Regions from separate parts of the Pseudomonas sp. TE21435 genome, predicted to be linked through region 2. Evidence: predicted binding sites of a transcription regulator. Region 2 holds the regulator's gene; the other holds the start of a gene.
The links. The regulator FliA, encoded in region 2, starts transcription of late flagellar genes. The targets are predictions, from matches to a motif close to CTAAAGTTTNNNNNNNNNNNGCCGNTAA.
Positions count from the first base shown of each region.

Region 1: a site for FliA is predicted at 5,256-5,283, ahead of ACZ9C1_RS09780 (methyl-accepting chemotaxis protein). Genes of this name have one in related genera too.

Region 1 covers NZ_JBWBQZ010000001.1:2,168,683-2,177,247, forward strand. Annotated here, with positions in the region: gene ACZ9C1_RS09750 (sulfite exporter TauE/SafE family protein) at 123-908, shown strand; gene ACZ9C1_RS09755 (DUF1176 domain-containing protein) at 942-1,985, opposite strand; gene ACZ9C1_RS09760 (DUF1176 domain-containing protein) at 2,026-3,066, opposite strand; gene ACZ9C1_RS09765 (biliverdin-producing heme oxygenase) at 3,217-3,789, shown strand; gene ACZ9C1_RS09770 (hypothetical protein) at 3,796-4,167, opposite strand; gene ACZ9C1_RS09775 (GNAT family N-acetyltransferase) at 4,407-4,856, shown strand; gene ACZ9C1_RS09780 (methyl-accepting chemotaxis protein) at 5,359-7,299, shown strand; gene ACZ9C1_RS09785 (propionyl-CoA synthetase) at 7,396-8,565, opposite strand, start outside.
Region 2 covers NZ_JBWBQZ010000001.1:2,426,645-2,435,209, forward strand. Annotated here, with positions in the region: gene ACZ9C1_RS10925 (protein-glutamate methylesterase/protein-glutamine glutaminase) at 1-962, opposite strand, end outside; gene ACZ9C1_RS10930 (chemotaxis protein CheA) at 1,008-3,221, opposite strand; gene ACZ9C1_RS10935 (protein phosphatase CheZ) at 3,234-4,022, opposite strand; gene ACZ9C1_RS10940 (chemotaxis response regulator CheY) at 4,042-4,416, opposite strand; gene fliA (RNA polymerase sigma factor FliA) at 4,522-5,262, opposite strand; gene fleN (flagellar synthesis regulator FleN) at 5,259-6,092, opposite strand; gene flhF (flagellar biosynthesis protein FlhF) at 6,207-7,520, opposite strand; gene flhA (flagellar biosynthesis protein FlhA) at 7,532-8,565, opposite strand, start outside.

The DNA.
Region 1 (8,565 bases), 260 kb from region 2:
TTTTCAGGAGCGTACCGCCACAGCGTGGTTATAACCTAATAACGAACAAGTCTATTTGGCTATAAAAAAATCTATATGCTGGCACTCATCCGATCACGGGCAAGCTGGGCGTCGAGTAGCGTATGGATGTAGGTTCTTTCGGTTTCACCCTTGCGGGCCTGATCGTAGGCTTCATCGTCGGCATGACCGGCGTCGGCGGCGGTTCGCTGATGACCCCGATCCTGCTGTGGTTCGGCATCAACCCGGCCACCGCCGTGGGCACCGACCTGCTCTATGCCGCCATCACCAAAGCCAGCGGCGTCTGGGTGCATGGCCGCAACAAGAACATCGACTGGAAGATCACCGGCTGGCTGAGCCTGGGCAGCGTCCCGGCCGCCGCGCTGACCCTGTGGTTCCTCAGCACCCTGCACACCGACACCTCGGCGCTCAACGCCATCATCAAGCAGGGCCTGGCGGTGGTGCTGATCCTCACCGCCCTGGCGATCCTGTTCAAGTCGCGCCTGCAGGCCTTCGCCAGCAAGCATGCCGGCGACCACTACCACCTCAGCGACCGTACCCTGAACATCCTCACCGTGATCACCGGCGTGGTGCTGGGCGTGATGGTCACCCTCACCTCCATCGGCGCTGGCGCGCTGGGTACCGTGGCGCTGTTCCTGCTCTACCCGTTCCTGGTCACCCGCCGCCTGGTCGGCACCGAGATCGCCCACGCCGTGCCGCTGACCCTGGTGGCCGGTCTGGGTCATGCCGGCATGGGCAACATGGACTGGTCGCTGCTGGGCTACCTGCTGCTGGGTTCGTTGCCGGGGATCTACCTGGGCAGCCACCTGACCGGGCGTATTTCCGACCGCGTGCTGCGGCCTTGCCTGGCAACCATGCTGTTGCTGATCGGCTACAAGCTGGCGTTCTGAACCTCGTGCCTGACCGATAGAAGGCGCTTCGAGCTATTCCTGCACACGCCATAGCACCGGCCAGAACTGCGGTTTCACATACCCGCAGCGATCGAGCCGCGCCACGCGCTCGGGGCGCATGCGCTCACCGTCGTAACGCCACTGCTGGATCAGCCCGCAACCACGTTCTACCTGGCTTTTGTCAGCGGCAAACAATTGGCCGCTCCGCGCATCGAACGCTACATAGCCACTCAGACGCGGCGCCAGCAACGGCGTCGGCGCCTCGAAGGCCATTTCGCTGATCTGGTAGGGCGCGGCGCGGGACACCCGATACAGGTAATTGGCGCAGAACTCGCCACTGCACCCGACGTTGAGAATGACCAGAACATTGGCTGCGTCCAGCGGGTGCACCTCGTAATGGCTGTTGCTCATGCCTGGCACATCGCCTTCGACATTCGCCTGGCCTTTTACCACCCTGCCGATTTCATGGGCCTGCTCGTCGCTCATGCGCGGCGCGGCAACGAACTGTGGCAGCACCACGGTATCGGGAGCGCCAGGCACATCGGCAGCGGGCGCATCTCCCACTTTCACCAGGGCATCGGCATGCCCCACCCGGCCCTGCACGGCATCAATGGCCAACAGCGCGCCACTGAGCCCCTGCAAGGACGCAACCAGCTCGCCATCCTCGGTCAACGAACTCAGGCGTGTACCGTTGCGCAACCGACGTATGAGCGCCAGCGCCTCATCGTCTTCCAGCAGCAGGTCGAAGTCGTATTCAAGCTGGATGCGCTGCCAGTTGGCCGACAGTGCCTGCCCATCGAGCAGCAACTGTTCCGCAAACGCCGGGCCCACGCGCAGGGTCAGTTCGAGCGCACCCTGTGGCCCCGCCTCGCGCCTTATGATGGTCTGCAGGCCGGCCATCAGGTCGTCGTCGATGGCCATTACCGCGGTGCAGGCACGGGTGTTGTCGCAGCCAACCGCCCAGTCCTCGATCTGCCGGTACATCGGCACCGCTTCGAGCGGTGCCTGGGCGCTCTCGGCCTGCACGACCGATGGCGTCATGAGCGTCAGCAGCAATGCCGCACGCGGGTGTTTCATCCATTGCCATGGCGTTATCCCTGAAGTGCGCTTCACGCGTTCAACCTTCACTGCGCCAGAGTACCGGCCAACTGTCGGTGCCCACTTCCGCACAGCGATCCATCCGTGACAGCCTGAGCAAGCGCATGCGCATGCCATCGTAGCGCCAGCTTTCCTCCACCCCGCAACTACCGGGATAGTCGTCCTTGGCATAGCTGTGAAGCTCGCCTTTGCCAGGGTAGAACTCGATGGCGTCGCGCATCCGGCTGATCACCACCGGGCTCGATGGCGCCTCGAACTCCAGCGGCCCAAGGGTGTAAGGCGCTTCACGCGACACCTTGTACAGCGCGTAGAGGCAATGGAAGTCGTTGCAGTTGTAGCTGAGCAATGCCAGCGCATGCTGGTCGTCCAGGGCATGCAGCTCAAGCTTGGGAGCGACATCGTATTCGTTCTTCAACTGGTCCTCGGCGGCCGCCTTGGCCATCACCACTTGGGTGATGCCCGCTTGCTCCTGCGCGCCAAGGGCCGTAGCTGCCACAAAGGCCGGCACCTGGGGTTTGGCCGGAGTTGGCAACTGCACATCGGCAACGCTGTCGCCGGGGCGTATCAGCGCACTGTAGTGGCCGATTCGGCCCTGCACCGCATCCATCAGCAGCAAGGCGGCGCTCAGCCCCTGCAGCGAACTCACCCGCTCCCCTGGCCGGGTGTCGTCCACCAGGCGCTGGCCATTGCGCAATTGCCGCAACACGGCATAGGCATCGGCGCCCTCCAGTTCCAGGGTGGTCTCGACACCGCGGGTCATGCGCCAGGGGGCGACCAGCAGCTGGCCGTCGAGCATGGGCTCGCCCGACCAGTCGGTACTCCCTACCAGGGTCAGGTGCAGGTTGCCCCAGGCGCCCGCCTCACGCTGCACCAGCATGCCCACTCGCATCCGCTCCGGATGATCGGCCAGGACCGCGGTGCAGAAGCGCGTGTTGTCGCAGCCAACAATCCAGTCCTTGATCTCCCGGTATACCGGCACCGGCTCTGGTTCCGCCGCGGCGGCCAGGCCCGACAGCAACGCCAGCCCCAGGGCCAGCCAGTTCCATGTTGTTGCGCGCATCGTGCTGCATTCCTGTCTTGGCTGTGAAAGCCTCGTTCCAGAGGCGGCACAATGATTCCACAGTTCAAGGGCCAGGTGCGCAAAATCGGCAGTGGTGATTGCGCCACCTGATCTGGCAGTATCGAATGCCCTAACACCAGAGCCGCCGTCATGTCCGCTACCGTCAGCCCGTTGCTGCTTGCCCTGCGCGAAGGTACCCGCGCCTGCCACCAGAGGCTGGAAGCGCGGCTGCCTTTCTTCAGCGAGGGCTTCGACCGCGCGGCCTACGCCGACCTGCTCGGGGCCTACCATGGCTTTCATGCGCCGCTGGATTTACTGCTGGGCGCCTACCAAAGCGCCGAACGCCACAAGACGCCCACCCTGTCACGCGACCTGGGCGCCCTGGCCATCGATATCGAAGCGCTGCCCTGGTGCCACGCCCTGCCTCGCATCGATGACGAAGCCAGCGCGCTTGGGGTGATGTATGTACTGGAAGGCTCCACGCTCGGTGGCCAGGTGCTCAAGCGGGCCATGGCCGAGCGCCTGGGTATCGACGCCGACAACGGCGGCGCGTTCCTCGACGTCTACGGCCCGCTGACCGGCGCACGCTGGCGCAGCTTCCTCGAGCGACTGGCTGCCGCCACCCCGGAGCCGACCGCCCAGGCCCGGACGGTAGAAGCCGCTGTAGACACCTTCATCTGCTTCGAACAGTGGCTCGAAGAACGACAGGTGCTGGCCTGCTGAACTCCCTCACCGACGGCACTGGTGCAACAGCGACGTTACCAGTGGCGTCATCCCGATGGCCACCACGCACAAGCCACCGCACAACAACGCAAATCCCAGTGCCCGCAACGGGTGCAAGGTATTGAAGAACGCCAGCACCAGCAGCACCAGCAACAGCGCCAGCCAGTAGCGAACTGCCGCCCTTGGAATGGCCACCATCAACAGGTTGAAGAGCACGAAGGCGTAGAACACCAGCATCGTCGCCAAGCCGACGCTGACACCTCGCGCCATCGGCGGGCCGACATGCTGCCGGTAAAGATCGAAGCCAAGGCTCAAGATAAAGGGAAAAGCCACACACACCAGTGCGTGCAGCAGGAAGCGGGAAAGCAGCGGCAACATTCGTCCTTGATCCTGGAGTCGGCCAAAGGTTGCGCATGGCCGTGAGTGAGGAAAGCGGATGCTAATGCCCTGAATAGACGCCAGCAAGCCGCAGCCCCATTGGTCGGCAAACACTCGTGACAAAGACCTGCTTTTCCCGCTTTGCGGCACGCAGCAGAATCCCTACGTCTGTGTTTCATGAATCCTGCAGGATCGCCCCCACAGCAAAGGCGCTGGACAACCTGATAGCGAGCCCCGACATGAACGTCATTGCCTGTGACCTGCACCACCTGGACGCCACCGCGGACCTCTTCAACCAGTACCGGATGTTCTACCAGGAGGCGGATGACCTCCCCGCTTCCCGTGCATTCCTCAAGGCCAACCTCGAAACCGGCAACTCACGGATCTACCTGCTGCTGGACGACGAGGGTCAGGCCATCGCCTTTGCCCAACTGTACCCGGCCACCTGCTCGCTGGCGATGAAGCGCTTCTACTGGCTGTATGACCTGTTCGTCGTCCCCCATGCCCGCAGGGGCGGTCATGCCCGTTACCTGATGCAGCAACTGATCGGGATCTTCCAAGCCGAGGGCGCGCAGCGGTTGAGCCTGGACACCGCCAGGAGCAACCTTGCCGCCCAGGCGCTGTATGAATCGCTGGGGTATGAGGCCGAACAGGAATTCGTGACCTATCACAAGGTGCTCGATCACTGAAGGTAGCCATGGGAGCTTTCGATATCCGCTTTCGCTCAGCGCGAGGAAGGCAGCTATACGCGGGTGTGCAAGACCGTGGAGTAGGAACCCGGCTGGCCCGAAGGCCTCCCACGTATAGCCGCCATTGAGCGACTTGGACCACATCCTCGGGCTTGCACACCCGGTCGTTGAATTGGCAACGACAGGGCGAGATTAGGGAATGCGGCTGGCCAGAACAACAGCTGAAAGGCCGTGAAAGCATGGTTGGGAAACGTCCTACATGAAATAGGGAAAGTCTTAGTAATCGTCCTTAATCAACAGCTCAGAGCTCTTTGTGGGGCAAACCCGCTCCTACGCATATTTGCTACTTTCCCGCCAAGTCAGGACAATTTCTGAATTTCCTGTACACGAAATATCTACTAAAGGTTTATATTCCGCCCGCCGAAACAGAAAAGGTAGCAAGTGGCCACCACCCTAGCGAAGCGGCCATGTACACCCTTCACACTCACGGATGGGCGTCACGATGAAAATAAAAAACAAACTGATCCTGGCCTTCGTACTGGTGGCCTTTATCCCGGTCGCCCTGGTTGGCGGGATTTCGGTGCTGAACATCCGCAGCGAGGCGGTCGATCAGTTCCTCGACGGCAGTACCCGGGAAATTCGCCAGATCGACGGCAACATGCGCCAGTTCTTTGATGGCACGTTGCAGAACGTCGATCAGATGGCCAAGGATCCTGTATACACCTCGGTCACCTCGCTCAAGGACTACACCGGGGCCGATGCCGCCAGCCAGCCGATGCCCGAGGCTGCGCAAAGGGTCATCGACGCCTTCGCCCGCTACGGCACCACTCACCCGGCAGCGGCGATCCTTTCAATCGGCCTGGAAGACGGCAGCTACGCCAAATGGCCGGATGATCCACAACTGGCCAAGTACGACCCGCGCACCCGCCCCTGGTACAAGGCCGCCATGGCCAGCCCGGACAAGACGGTGCGCACCGCCGCGTACTACTACGACAAGGACGACGTGGCCCTGGTCGGCACCGCCCGCGCGCTGCTCGACGCGGCCGGCAAGGCCAAGGGCGTGTTCGTGGTCAGCATGTCGCTGAAGAACCTCACCGAGCTGGTCAAGAGCATCAAGCTGGGCGACAGCGGCTACGTGATGCTGATCGAGGACGGCACCGTGCTGGTCGACCCGCGCAACGCCGGGCACAGCTTCAAGCAGCTCAAGGATCTCGGCGCACCGTACGCGGCGTTGGCCGCCACCGAGCAAGGCGCCACCGAGGTGGTGATCGATGGCGTGCGCTACATGGCCAATGTGTGGACCTCCCCAGGCCTGGGCTGGCGCTTCGTCGGGCTGATCGAGTACGACGAGGTCATGGCCGCGGCCACTCGCATGACCTATGTCACGGCGGTGATCGTGGTGCTGCTGGCGCTGATCTTCGCCGGGGTGGCGGCAGCGTTCTCGCGGGTGATCGTCAAGCCCATCGGCCAGGTGAGCACCGGCCTGCAGTCGATCGCCGAGGGTGAAGGCGACCTGCGCCGCGACCTGCAGGTCCAGGGCAAGGATGAAACCGCCGAGCTGGCCGGCTGGTTCAACAAGTTCCTCGCCGCCATCCGCCAGCTGATCCAGCGCATCGGCGCGGCCTCGACCAACCTGCACGAAGCCTCGCGCAGCAACAGCGAGATGGCCGGTAACATGAACGAGGCCGCCGGGCGTCAGCGCGAGGCGGTGGAGCTGGTGTCCACTGCGTTCAACGAGATGGTCGCCACCGCCAACGAAGTGGCGCGTTCATGCAGCAGCGCCGCAGATGCCGCCGAACATGGGCACCGGCGGGTGGCCGAGGGCAAGCAGCAGATCGAGGCGACCACCGACAACGTCAATCGTCTGGGTCGGCGCCTGAGCGAGTCGTCCCAGGCCATGGTCGAGTTGGAAGAAGGCAGCCGCAGCATCAACCAGATCCTCGGCACCATCCGCGCCATCGCCGAGCAGACCAACCTGCTGGCGCTCAACGCCGCGATCGAGGCCGCCCGGGCCGGCGACCAGGGCCGTGGTTTCGCGGTGGTGGCCGACGAGGTACGGGCACTGGCCAAGCGCACCGCCGATTCCACCGGCGAGATCGACCAATTGCTCAACACCCTCGGCGGCAAGACCCATGAGGTCTCGCAAAAGATGGAAAGCTGCCTGGACCTGTCGCGGGCCAGCGTGACGTCAATCGAAAGCGCGCGTGACAGTTTCGAGGGTATCCAGCTGTCGGTGAACGAGATCCGCGACCAGAACCTGCAGATCTCGGCGGCCGCCGAGGAGCAGCACAGCGTCGCCAAGGAGATCAACCGGCACATCCAGCAGATCTACGACGAGGCGCGACTGGTGGAGGGGCTGGCCAGCTCTGCGCAGGCCGACTCTGGCAGGCTGGCACAGTTGTCGGATGAGCTGAACGGGTTGGTGGGGCGCTTCAAGTCGTAAGGCATCCAGCAGTTGGGGCCGCCAGGCGGCCCTTTTGCCACGGTTCGTCGCCACGACAAGCCGACTCTCCACAGGCGATGCTGCACCGCGATGGCATCACCCCGCCCTAGGCAAGTCGGCCAGCACCCCTTCAATCTCCCCTAGCACCGCCGGATCATCCAGCGTCGATGGCGCCGTGTAGGCCTGGCCATCGGCGATCTTACGCAGCACCGCCCGCAGGATCTTGCCAGAGCGGGTCTTGGGCAGGCGCTTGACCAGGCGCACGCGGTTGAAGCAGGCCAGTGCGCCGATCTGTTCGCGCACATCCGCCACCAACTCGCCCTGCAGTTGCGCCTCGCCAATGCCCTGCCCGTCCTTGAGCACCACCAGCGCCAATGGCACCTGGCCTTTGATCTCGTCGTGCACACCAATCACCGCGCACTCGGCCACCGCCGGATGACGCGCCACCAGGTCCTCCATTTCCCCGGTCGACAAGCGATGCCCCGAGACATTGATCACGTCATCGGTGCGCCCCATGATGTAGACGAAGCCGTCTTCATCCAGGTAGCCGCCGTCGCCGGTGTGGTAGTAACCGGGGTAGCTCTGCAGGTAGGCCTGCAGGTAGCGTTGGTGATCGCCCCAGAGCGTCTGGCTGCAACCCGGTGGCAATGGCAGGGCGATCACGATAGCGCCCTGTTGATTGGGCCCCAACGGCTTGCCTTCGTCATCCAGCACCTGCACGTGGTACCCCGGCACCGCCCGGTTGCTCGAGCCCGGCCGCGCCGCGCTGCCTTCGAGCCCGACACAGGGCGCAGTCACCGGCCAGCCGGTTTCGGTCTGCCACCAATGGTCGTGCACCGGCTTGCTGCTGACCCGCTCGAGCCATTCATGGGTACTGGAGTCGAGTTTCTCCCCGGCCAGGAACAGCTGGCGCAACGAATCGAGATTGTGACAGCGGATCAGCGCGCCTTCCGGATCTTCCTTGCGGATGGCGCGCATGGCGGTGGGCGCGCAGAACAAGCCATTGACCTGATATTGTTCCACCACCCGCCAGTAGGCCGAGGCGTCCGGCGTGCGGATCGGCTTGCCCTCGTAGAACACCGTGGTGCACCCGCTCATCAGTGGCCCGTACACGATCAGCGAATGGCCCACCACCCAGCCGACGTCCGAGATCCCCCACCATACGTCTCCAGCCCGCATGCCGTAGACATGACGCATGGCATAACACAACGCCACTGCGTTGCCGCCATTTTCGCGGACGATACCCTTGGGTTTGCCGGTGGTGCC
Region 2 (8,565 bases):
GCGCCCTCGCGGCCATCGGCGCCCATGCCGGTGAGAACCACCGAAAGCACCTTGTCGCCGTAGGACTTGGCGGCGGAACCGAAGGTGATATCCACGCAAGGCTTGTAGTTCAGGCGCTCGTCGCCCGGCAGGATCTTCACCGTGCCACGGCCATCGACCATCATCTGCTTGCCACCCGGGGCCAGCAGGGCCAGGCCCGGGCGCAGCACGTCACCGTCCTCGGCCTCCTTGACGCTGATCTTGCACAGTTTGTCCAAACGCTCGGCGAAGGCCTTGGTGAAGGCAGCCGGCATGTGCTGGATCAGCACGATCGGCGCCGGGAAACCGGCGGGCAGTTGGGTCAGCACCCGCTGCAGCGCCACCGGGCCGCCCGTGGAGGTGCCGATGGCAACCAGCTTGTACGGCTTGCGCTTGGGCGCCGGCGAATGCGTGGCAGCCGGCGCAGCGGCGCGGGCCGGGGCGGCAGTGCGCGCAGGCGCGGTGCCGGCAAAGCTGCTGGCCGGGGCCTGGCTGCTGGCCGGCGCCGCGGCCGGGGCCGGGCTGGAATAGGCGCTGAAACGGCGGTTGCTGCGCGAGATGGTGTGGACCTTCTCGCAGAGCATCTGCTTGACCTTCTCCGGATTGCGCGAGATATCTTCGAAGTTCTTCGGCAGGTAGTCGACCGCACCGGCATCCAGGGCGTCGAGGGTGACGCGGGCGCCTTCATGGGTCAGCGAGGAGAACATCAATACCGGCGTCGGGCAGCGCTGCATGATGTGACGCACCGCGGTGATGCCGTCCATCATGGGCATTTCATAGTCCATGGTGATGACATCGGGCTTGAGCGCCAGCGCCTGGTCGATCGCTTCCTTGCCGTTGGTCGCCGTACCCACCACCTGGATCGTCGGGTCGGACGCGAGAATTTCCGAGACACGGCGGCGGAAGAAACCGGAATCATCCACCACCAGGACCTTGACTGCCATAAACACTCCGTTAGGCGGCGCACCCGCCTGGGCGCGCCACCGAAATCAAATACGCCGGGCGGCGTAACGCTTGAGCATGCTCGGGACGTCGAGGATCAGCGCGATACGGCCGTCACCGGTGATGGTCGCGCCGGACATGCCCGGGGTTCCCTGCAGCATCTTGCCCAGCGGCTTGATCACCACTTCTTCCTGGCCGACCAACTGGTCGACCACGAAGCCAATGCGCTGGGTGCCAACCGACAGGATCACCACATGACCTTCGTGCTGCTCCTCGTGCTCGTGGTCCTGGACCAGCCAGCGCTTGAGGTAGAACAGCGGCAGCGCCTTGTCGCGTACGATCACCACTTCCTGGCCGTCGACCACGTTGGTGCGCGACAGGTCGAGGTGGAAGATCTCGTTGACGTTGACCAGCGGGAAGGCGAACGCCTGGTTGGCCAGCATCACCATCAGCGTCGGCATGATCGCCAGGGTCAGCGGCACCTTGATGACGATCTTCGAGCCCTGGCCCTTGGCCGAGAAGATGTTGATCGAGCCGTTGAGCTGGGAAATCTTGGTCTTCACCACGTCCATGCCGACGCCGCGGCCGGACACGTCGGAAATCTCGGTCTTGGTCGAGAACCCCGGGGCGAAGATCAGGTTGTAGCAGTCCGACTCGCTCAGGCGGTCGGCCGCGTCCTTGTCCATCAGGCCCTTTTCCACGGCCTTGGCGCGCAGGATGCTCGGGTCCATGCCCTTGCCGTCATCGGAAATCGACAGCAGGATGTGGTCACCTTCCTGTTCGGCGGACAGCACCACCCGACCCATGCGCGACTTGCCGGAAGCCTCGCGTTCGTCGGGCATCTCGACGCCATGGTCGACGGCGTTGCGCACCAAGTGCACCAACGGGTCGGCCAGGGCCTCGACCAGGTTCTTGTCCAGGTCGGTTTCTTCGCCGACCAGCTCCAGGTTGATCTCTTTTTTGAGTTGGCGGGCCAGGTCGCGAACCAGGCGTGGGAAACGCCCGAAAACCTTCTTGATCGGCTGCATGCGCGTCTTCATGACTGCGGTCTGCAGGTCGGCGGTGACCACATCGAGGTTGGACACGGCCTTGGACATGGCCTCGTCACCGCTGTTGAGCCCCAGGCGCACCAGGCGGTTACGCACCAGCACCAGCTCACCGACCATGTTCATGATCTCGTCCAGACGCGCGGTGTCGACCCGCACGGTAGTCTCCGCCTCGCTGGCGCCATGCTTGTCGGCGGCCGGCGCCGGCGCCCGGGCCGGTGCGGCAGGCTTGGCGGCGGCTGGCGCGGAAGCAGGCGTCGGCGCAGGTTTGGCAACCGGCTTGGCTTCGGCCTTGGCCGCGACAGGCGCGGCGACGGCGGCGGCTGGCGCCTCGGCCACAACCGCCTCGCCAGAGAACTTGCCCTTGCCGTGCAACTGGTCGAGCAACGCCTCGAATTCGTGTTCGGTGATGCTCTCGTCAGCCGCCGCTGGTGCCGCGGTGGCTGCAGGCGCAGCGACGCCAGGCAATGCATCGACGGCGAAGGTGCCCTTGCCGTGCAACTGATCGAGCAGCGACTCGAACTCGTCGTCGGTGATCTCATCACTGGCAGGGGCAACGGCCGCTGGCTCACTGGCAGCGGCATCGGGCGAGAACTGGCCTTTGCCGTGCAGCTGGTCGAGCAACGACTCGAATTCGGCGTCGGTAATCTCGTCACCACCCGCGCTGACCTGCTCACCCTGCAATTGCTCGTGAACCTGGGCTTCAGCCTTGACTGCATCAAGCGAATCGAGCAGTTGCTCGAACTCGGTGTCGGTGATGTCGGGCTCGGCAGCCGGCGCTTCGGCGACAACAGCCACCTCGACCGGGGCCGGTTCGTCGGCGCCAGCGGGCTCGGCCAGGCGCGACAGCGCCGCCAGCAGCTCACGGGTGGCCGGCGTGACGTCGGTGCGCTCGCGCACCTGGCCGAACATGCTGTTGACCGTGTCGAGTGCTTCGAGCACCACGTCCATCAGTTCCGCGTCGACCCGGCGCTCACCTTTGCGCAGGATGTCGAACACGTTCTCGGCAATGTGGCAGCACTCCACCAACTCATTGAGCTGAAGGAAGCCGGCGCCCCCTTTTACAGTGTGGAAACCGCGGAAAATCGCGTTGAGCAGGTCCGCATCATCGGGCCGGCTTTCCAGCTCGACCAATTGCTCGGACAGTTGCTCGAGGATTTCGCCGGCTTCTACCAGGAAATCCTGAAGGATTTCTTCATCGGCGCCGAAGCTCATTAAACGTGCTCCTTAAAAACCCAGGCTGGACAACAGATCGTCGACATCGTCCTGGCTGGACACGACGTCTTCACGCTTATCGGCATGAATCTGCGGACCTTCACCCCGAGTCGGATGTTTTTCTTGATCTTTTTCAGCACGCAGCTGCTGGTGGTCATGTTCGATACCGGCAAAGCGGTCGACCTGGCTTGCCATCAGCACGAGCTTGAGCAGATTGCTTTCGACTTCGGTGACCAGGGTGGTCACCCGTTTGATCACCTGGCCGGTGAGATCCTGATAATCCTGGGCCAGGACAATATCGTTGATATGGCCGGCGACCTTCTGATTACCTTCGGCGCTGTGCGTCAGGAAACTGTCCACACGCTTGACCAGCTCACGGAACTCCGGCGCCGCCACTTCGCGACGCATGAAGCGCTGCCAGTCGGCGGACAGGCTCTGGGCCTCGGCGGCGAGGTCGTTGAGCACCGGGGTGCACGCCTCCGCCAGGTCCATGGTGCGGTTGGCCGCACCTTCGGTCAGACGGACCACGTAGGAGAGGCGCTCGGCGGCATCGGTAATCTGCGACACTTCCTCGGCCTGCGGCATGGCCGGGTCGATCTGGAAGTTGACGATTGCACTGTGCAGTTCGCGGGTGAGCTTGCCGACTTCCTGGTACAGCCCGCGGTCGCGGGTCTGGTTCAGTTGGTGGATCAGCTGCACCGCCTCACCGAAGCGGCCGCGCTCCAGGCTCTCGACCAGCTCCTGCGCATGCTTCTTCAGGGTTGATTCGAACTCACCCAAAGAGTTGTTGGTTGACTCCATTGCGCCCCCCAGACGTGACTCAGCCGTTGACGCGTTCGAAGATCTTTTCGATCTTTTCTTTCAGCGCCAGGGCGGTGAAAGGCTTGACCACATAGCCGTTCACGCCGGCCTGGGCAGCTTCGATGATCTGCTCGCGCTTGGCTTCCGCGGTGACCATCAGCACCGGCAGGTGCTTGAGGCGCTCGTCGGCGCGAACGGCGCGCAGCAGGTCGATACCAGTCATGCCCGGCATGTTCCAGTCGGTCACCAGAAAGTCAAAATGCTCGCTGGTGAGCATCGGCAGTGCCGTGTTGCCGTCATCAGCTTCCTTGACGTTGGTGAACCCCAGGTCACGCAACAGGTTCTTGATGATCCGCCGCATCGTCGAAAAGTCGTCAACGATGAGGATTTTCATGTCTTTGTTCAATTAGACCTCCAAGCAGTCTTAAACGCGCTCGGCGCCGAGCGCGCGCTCAATCAATTCGGCACTACAAAAAAAACGACTGCACTGAACCCGGGTTCAACGTGCCCGCCACTCCCCAAGGCGGCTGCGCAAACGCGCGGCGCACTGGCTGTGCAACTGGCTGACACGCGATTCGCTGACCCCCAGCACCTCACCGATTTCCTTGAGGTTCAGCTCTTCGTCGTAGTACAGCGCCAGGACCAGGCGTTCGCGCTCCGGCAGGTTGGCGATCGCATCGGCCAGCGCAGCCTGGAAGCGCTCGTCTTCCAGGTCACGCGCCGGCTCCAGCTGGCCGCTGGCTCCGTCCTCGTGCAGCCCTTCATGTTCGCCGTCCTGCAGCAGATCGTCGAAACTGAACAGGCGGCTGCCCAAGGTGTCATTCAAAATCCCGTAGTAATCATCGAGACTCAATTGGAGTTCGGCAGCAACCTCGTGATCTTTAGCGTCGCGGCCAGTCTTTGCTTCGACACAGCGGATCGCGTCACTGACCATGCGCGTATTGCGGTGTACCGAACGTGGCGCCCAATCGCCCTTGCGCACCTCGTCGAGCATGGCGCCGCGAATACGGATACCGGCGTAGGTTTCGAAACTGGCACCCTTGCTGGCATCGTATTTGTTGGCCACTTCCAGCAAGCCGATCATCCCGGCCTGGATCAGATCCTCGACCTGGACGTTGGCCGGCAAGCGCGCCAGCAGGTGATAGGCGATACGCTTGACCAACGGCGCATAGCGTTCGATCAGCTCGTACTGCGCATCCTTGGCGGCCTTGCTGTACATCTTGAAACCGCTCGCGTTCATAGCACCGGCCCTGCACTGGTGGGCTGCACCAGGCGCTCGACAAAGAATTCCAGGTGCCCACGCGGGTTGGCAGGCAGCGGCCAGCTGTCGACCTTCTGCGCGATGGCCTTGAACGCCAGCGCGCACTTGGACCGAGGGAAGGCCTCATAGACCGCCCGCTGCTTCTGCACGGCCTTGCGCACGCATTCGTCGTAAGGCACGGCACCGACGTATTGTAGGGCGACGTCGAGGAAGCGGTCCGTGACCTTGGTCAACTTGGCGAAAAGGTTGCGGCCTTCCTGCGGGCTCTGGGCCATGTTGGCCAGCACACGGAATCGATTCATCCCGTAATCGCGGTTGAGCAGCTTGATCAGCGCATAGGCGTCGGTGATCGAGGTCGGCTCGTCGCACACCACCAGCAGCACTTCCTGGGCGGCGCGAACGAAACTGACCACCGAGTCACCGATACCCGCAGCCGTGTCGATCACCAGCACATCGAGGTTGTCGCCGATGTCGCTGAAGGCCTGGATCAGGCCGGCGTGTTGCGCGGGCGCCAGGTGCACCATGCTCTGCGTGCCGGAGGCCGCCGGGACGATGCGCACACCACCCGGCCCCTGCAACAGCACATCACGCAGCTCGCAACGGCCTTCGATCACGTCGGCGAGGGTGCGCTTGGGCGTGAGCCCCAACAGAACGTCGACATTGGCCAGGCCCAGGTCGGCATCCAGCAACATCACCCGGCGGCCGAGTTCGGCCAGCGCCAGGGACAGGTTCACTGAAACGTTAGTCTTGCCGACGCCACCTTTGCCACCGGTCACGGCGATCACCTGTACGGGATGCATGCTACCCATGTCTGTTCTTTACCTTGTCTCGCTTGGACCCAGGCCACATGAGGGGCTGAACATTCAAGGCCACGGTCCGGCCGGGCAACCCCATGATGTAGGTACTTTGCACAGTATTCACCCTCAACCCGCGCGCTTGCCAGGGTTGTGGTACAGATCAGCGAACATGTCGGCCATGGCCTCGTCGCTGGGCTCTTCCTGCAATTGCACACTGACTGCGCGGCTTACCAACTGGTGCTTGCGCGGTAGCTGCAGGTCGTCGGGAATGCGCGGCCCATCGGTCAGATAGGCCACCGGCAATTCATGACTGATTGCCAGGCTCAGCACTTCGCCGAGGCAGGCCGTTTCGTCGAGTTTGGTCAGGATGCACCCGGCCAGGCCGCAGCGCTTGTAGCTATGGTAGGCGGCGGTGAGCACCTGCTTCTGGCTGGTGGTCGCCAGCACCAGGTAATTCTTTGCGGCGATGCCGCGCCCGGCCAGGGTCTCGAGCTGCATGCGCAGCGCCGGGTCGCTGGCCTGCAGGCCGGCGGTGTCGATCAGCACCACACGTTTGCGCAGCAGCGGCTCCAGGGCCTGGGCCAGCGACTCGCCCGGGTCGACGTAGGTGACCGGCACATTGAGGATGCGGCCCAGCGTCTTGAGCTGTTCCTGGGCGCCAATGCGGAAGCTGTCCATGCTCACCAGCGCCAGGTTGTTCGCGCCGTACTTGAGCACATAGCGGGCGGCCAGCTTGGCCAGCGTGGTGGTCTTGCCCATGCCAGCCGGGCCGACCATGGCGATCACTCCGCCCTCCTCGATCGGTTCGATCTCGGGCACGTCGATCATCCGCGCCAGGTGCGCCAGGACCATGCGCCAGGCATGGCGTGGTTCTTCGATCCCGGCAGTGAGGTCGAGCAGTTCGCGGGCCAGGCCACCGGAAAGGCCGAGGCGCTGAAGCCGGCGCCAGAGGTTGGCCTGCTGCGGCTTGCTGCCTTGCAGCTGGCTCCAGGCGAGCGAACCGAGCTGGACTTCAAGCAGCTCGCGCAAGCCGGTCAGTTCGAAACGCATGGCATCGAACAGACGTGGATCAACGGGTGCCGAGGCTGGCGCGGCAACCGGCGCGGGCTCGTCGACATGAGGCTCGATCAGCGGCTCCGAGGCGGTCAGCGGCTGCCCGGCGAACAATTGCCGGTTGCCGCCTTCGACGGCATCGCCACGCCCGGTCAGTTCGGCCTGGGCGGTAACGATGCGCGACTGGGTCTTGCGCAGCTCGTCTTCGAGCTCTGCGTTGGGCACGCGCGGGGCCAGGGCGGACAGCTTGTAGTCCAGCGCAGCCGTCAGCTCGACACCGCCGGCAATGCGCCGGTTGCCGATGATGGCGGCGTCGGAGCCGAGCTCATCCCGGACCAGCTTCATGGCCTGACGCATATCGGCGGCAAAAAAACGCTTAACTTGCATAACCCACTACCTCAGCCGTTCGGGCCCACGGTGGCAACGATGGTGACTTGCTTGTTGTCAGGTATTTCCTGATACGCCAAAACATGCAAATTCGGTACAGCCAGGCGGCCGAAGCGCGACAGCATGGCGCGGATCGGGCCGGCTACCAGAAGGATGGCCGGCTGGCCCTGCATTTCCTGGCGCTGGGCTGCCTCGATCAACGAACGCTGAAGCTTTTCGGCCATGCTCGGCTCAAGAAGAACACCATCTTCCTGACCCTGCCCGGCCCTTTGCAGACTATTGAGCAAGATCTGTTCCAACCTTGGCTCCAAGGTGATCACAGGCAGCTCGGACTCAACGCCGACAATGCTTTGCACGATGGCGCGGGACAACCCGACGCGCACCACCGCCACCAGCGCGGCGGTATCTTGACTCTTCGCCGCGTTGTTGGCGATGGCTTCGGCAATGCTGCGGATGTCACGCACCGGCACCTGTTCGGCGAGCAGTGCCTGCAGGACCTTGAGCAGGCCCGACAAGGAAATGACGCCCGGCACCACCTCCTCCGCCAGTTTCGGCGAGACCTTGGCCAGCACCTGCAGCAGTTGCACCACCTCCTCGTGCCCGATCAGTTCGTGACAGTGCTTCTGCAGTATCTGGTTGAGGTGGGTGGCGACCACGGTGCTGGCGTCCACCACCGTATAGCCCAGCGATTGCGCCTGGGCACGCTGACCGACATCGATCCATACTGCCTCCAGGCCAAATGCCGGATCTCGTGAGGCGATGCCGTTGAGGGCACCGAACACCTGGCCCGGATTGATCGCAAGCTCCCGATCCGGGTAGATCTCGGCCTCGGCCAGAATCACACCCATCAGCGTCAGGCGGTAGGCGCTGGGCTGCAGGTCGAGGTTGTCGCGGATATGCACGGTGGGCATGAGGAAGCCCAGGTCCTGGGAGAGCTTCTTGCGCACGCCCTTGATGCGCGCAAGCAACTGCCCCCCTTGATTGCGGTCGACCAACGGAATCAGGCGGTAGCCAACCTCAAGGCCGATCATGTCGATTGGGGTGA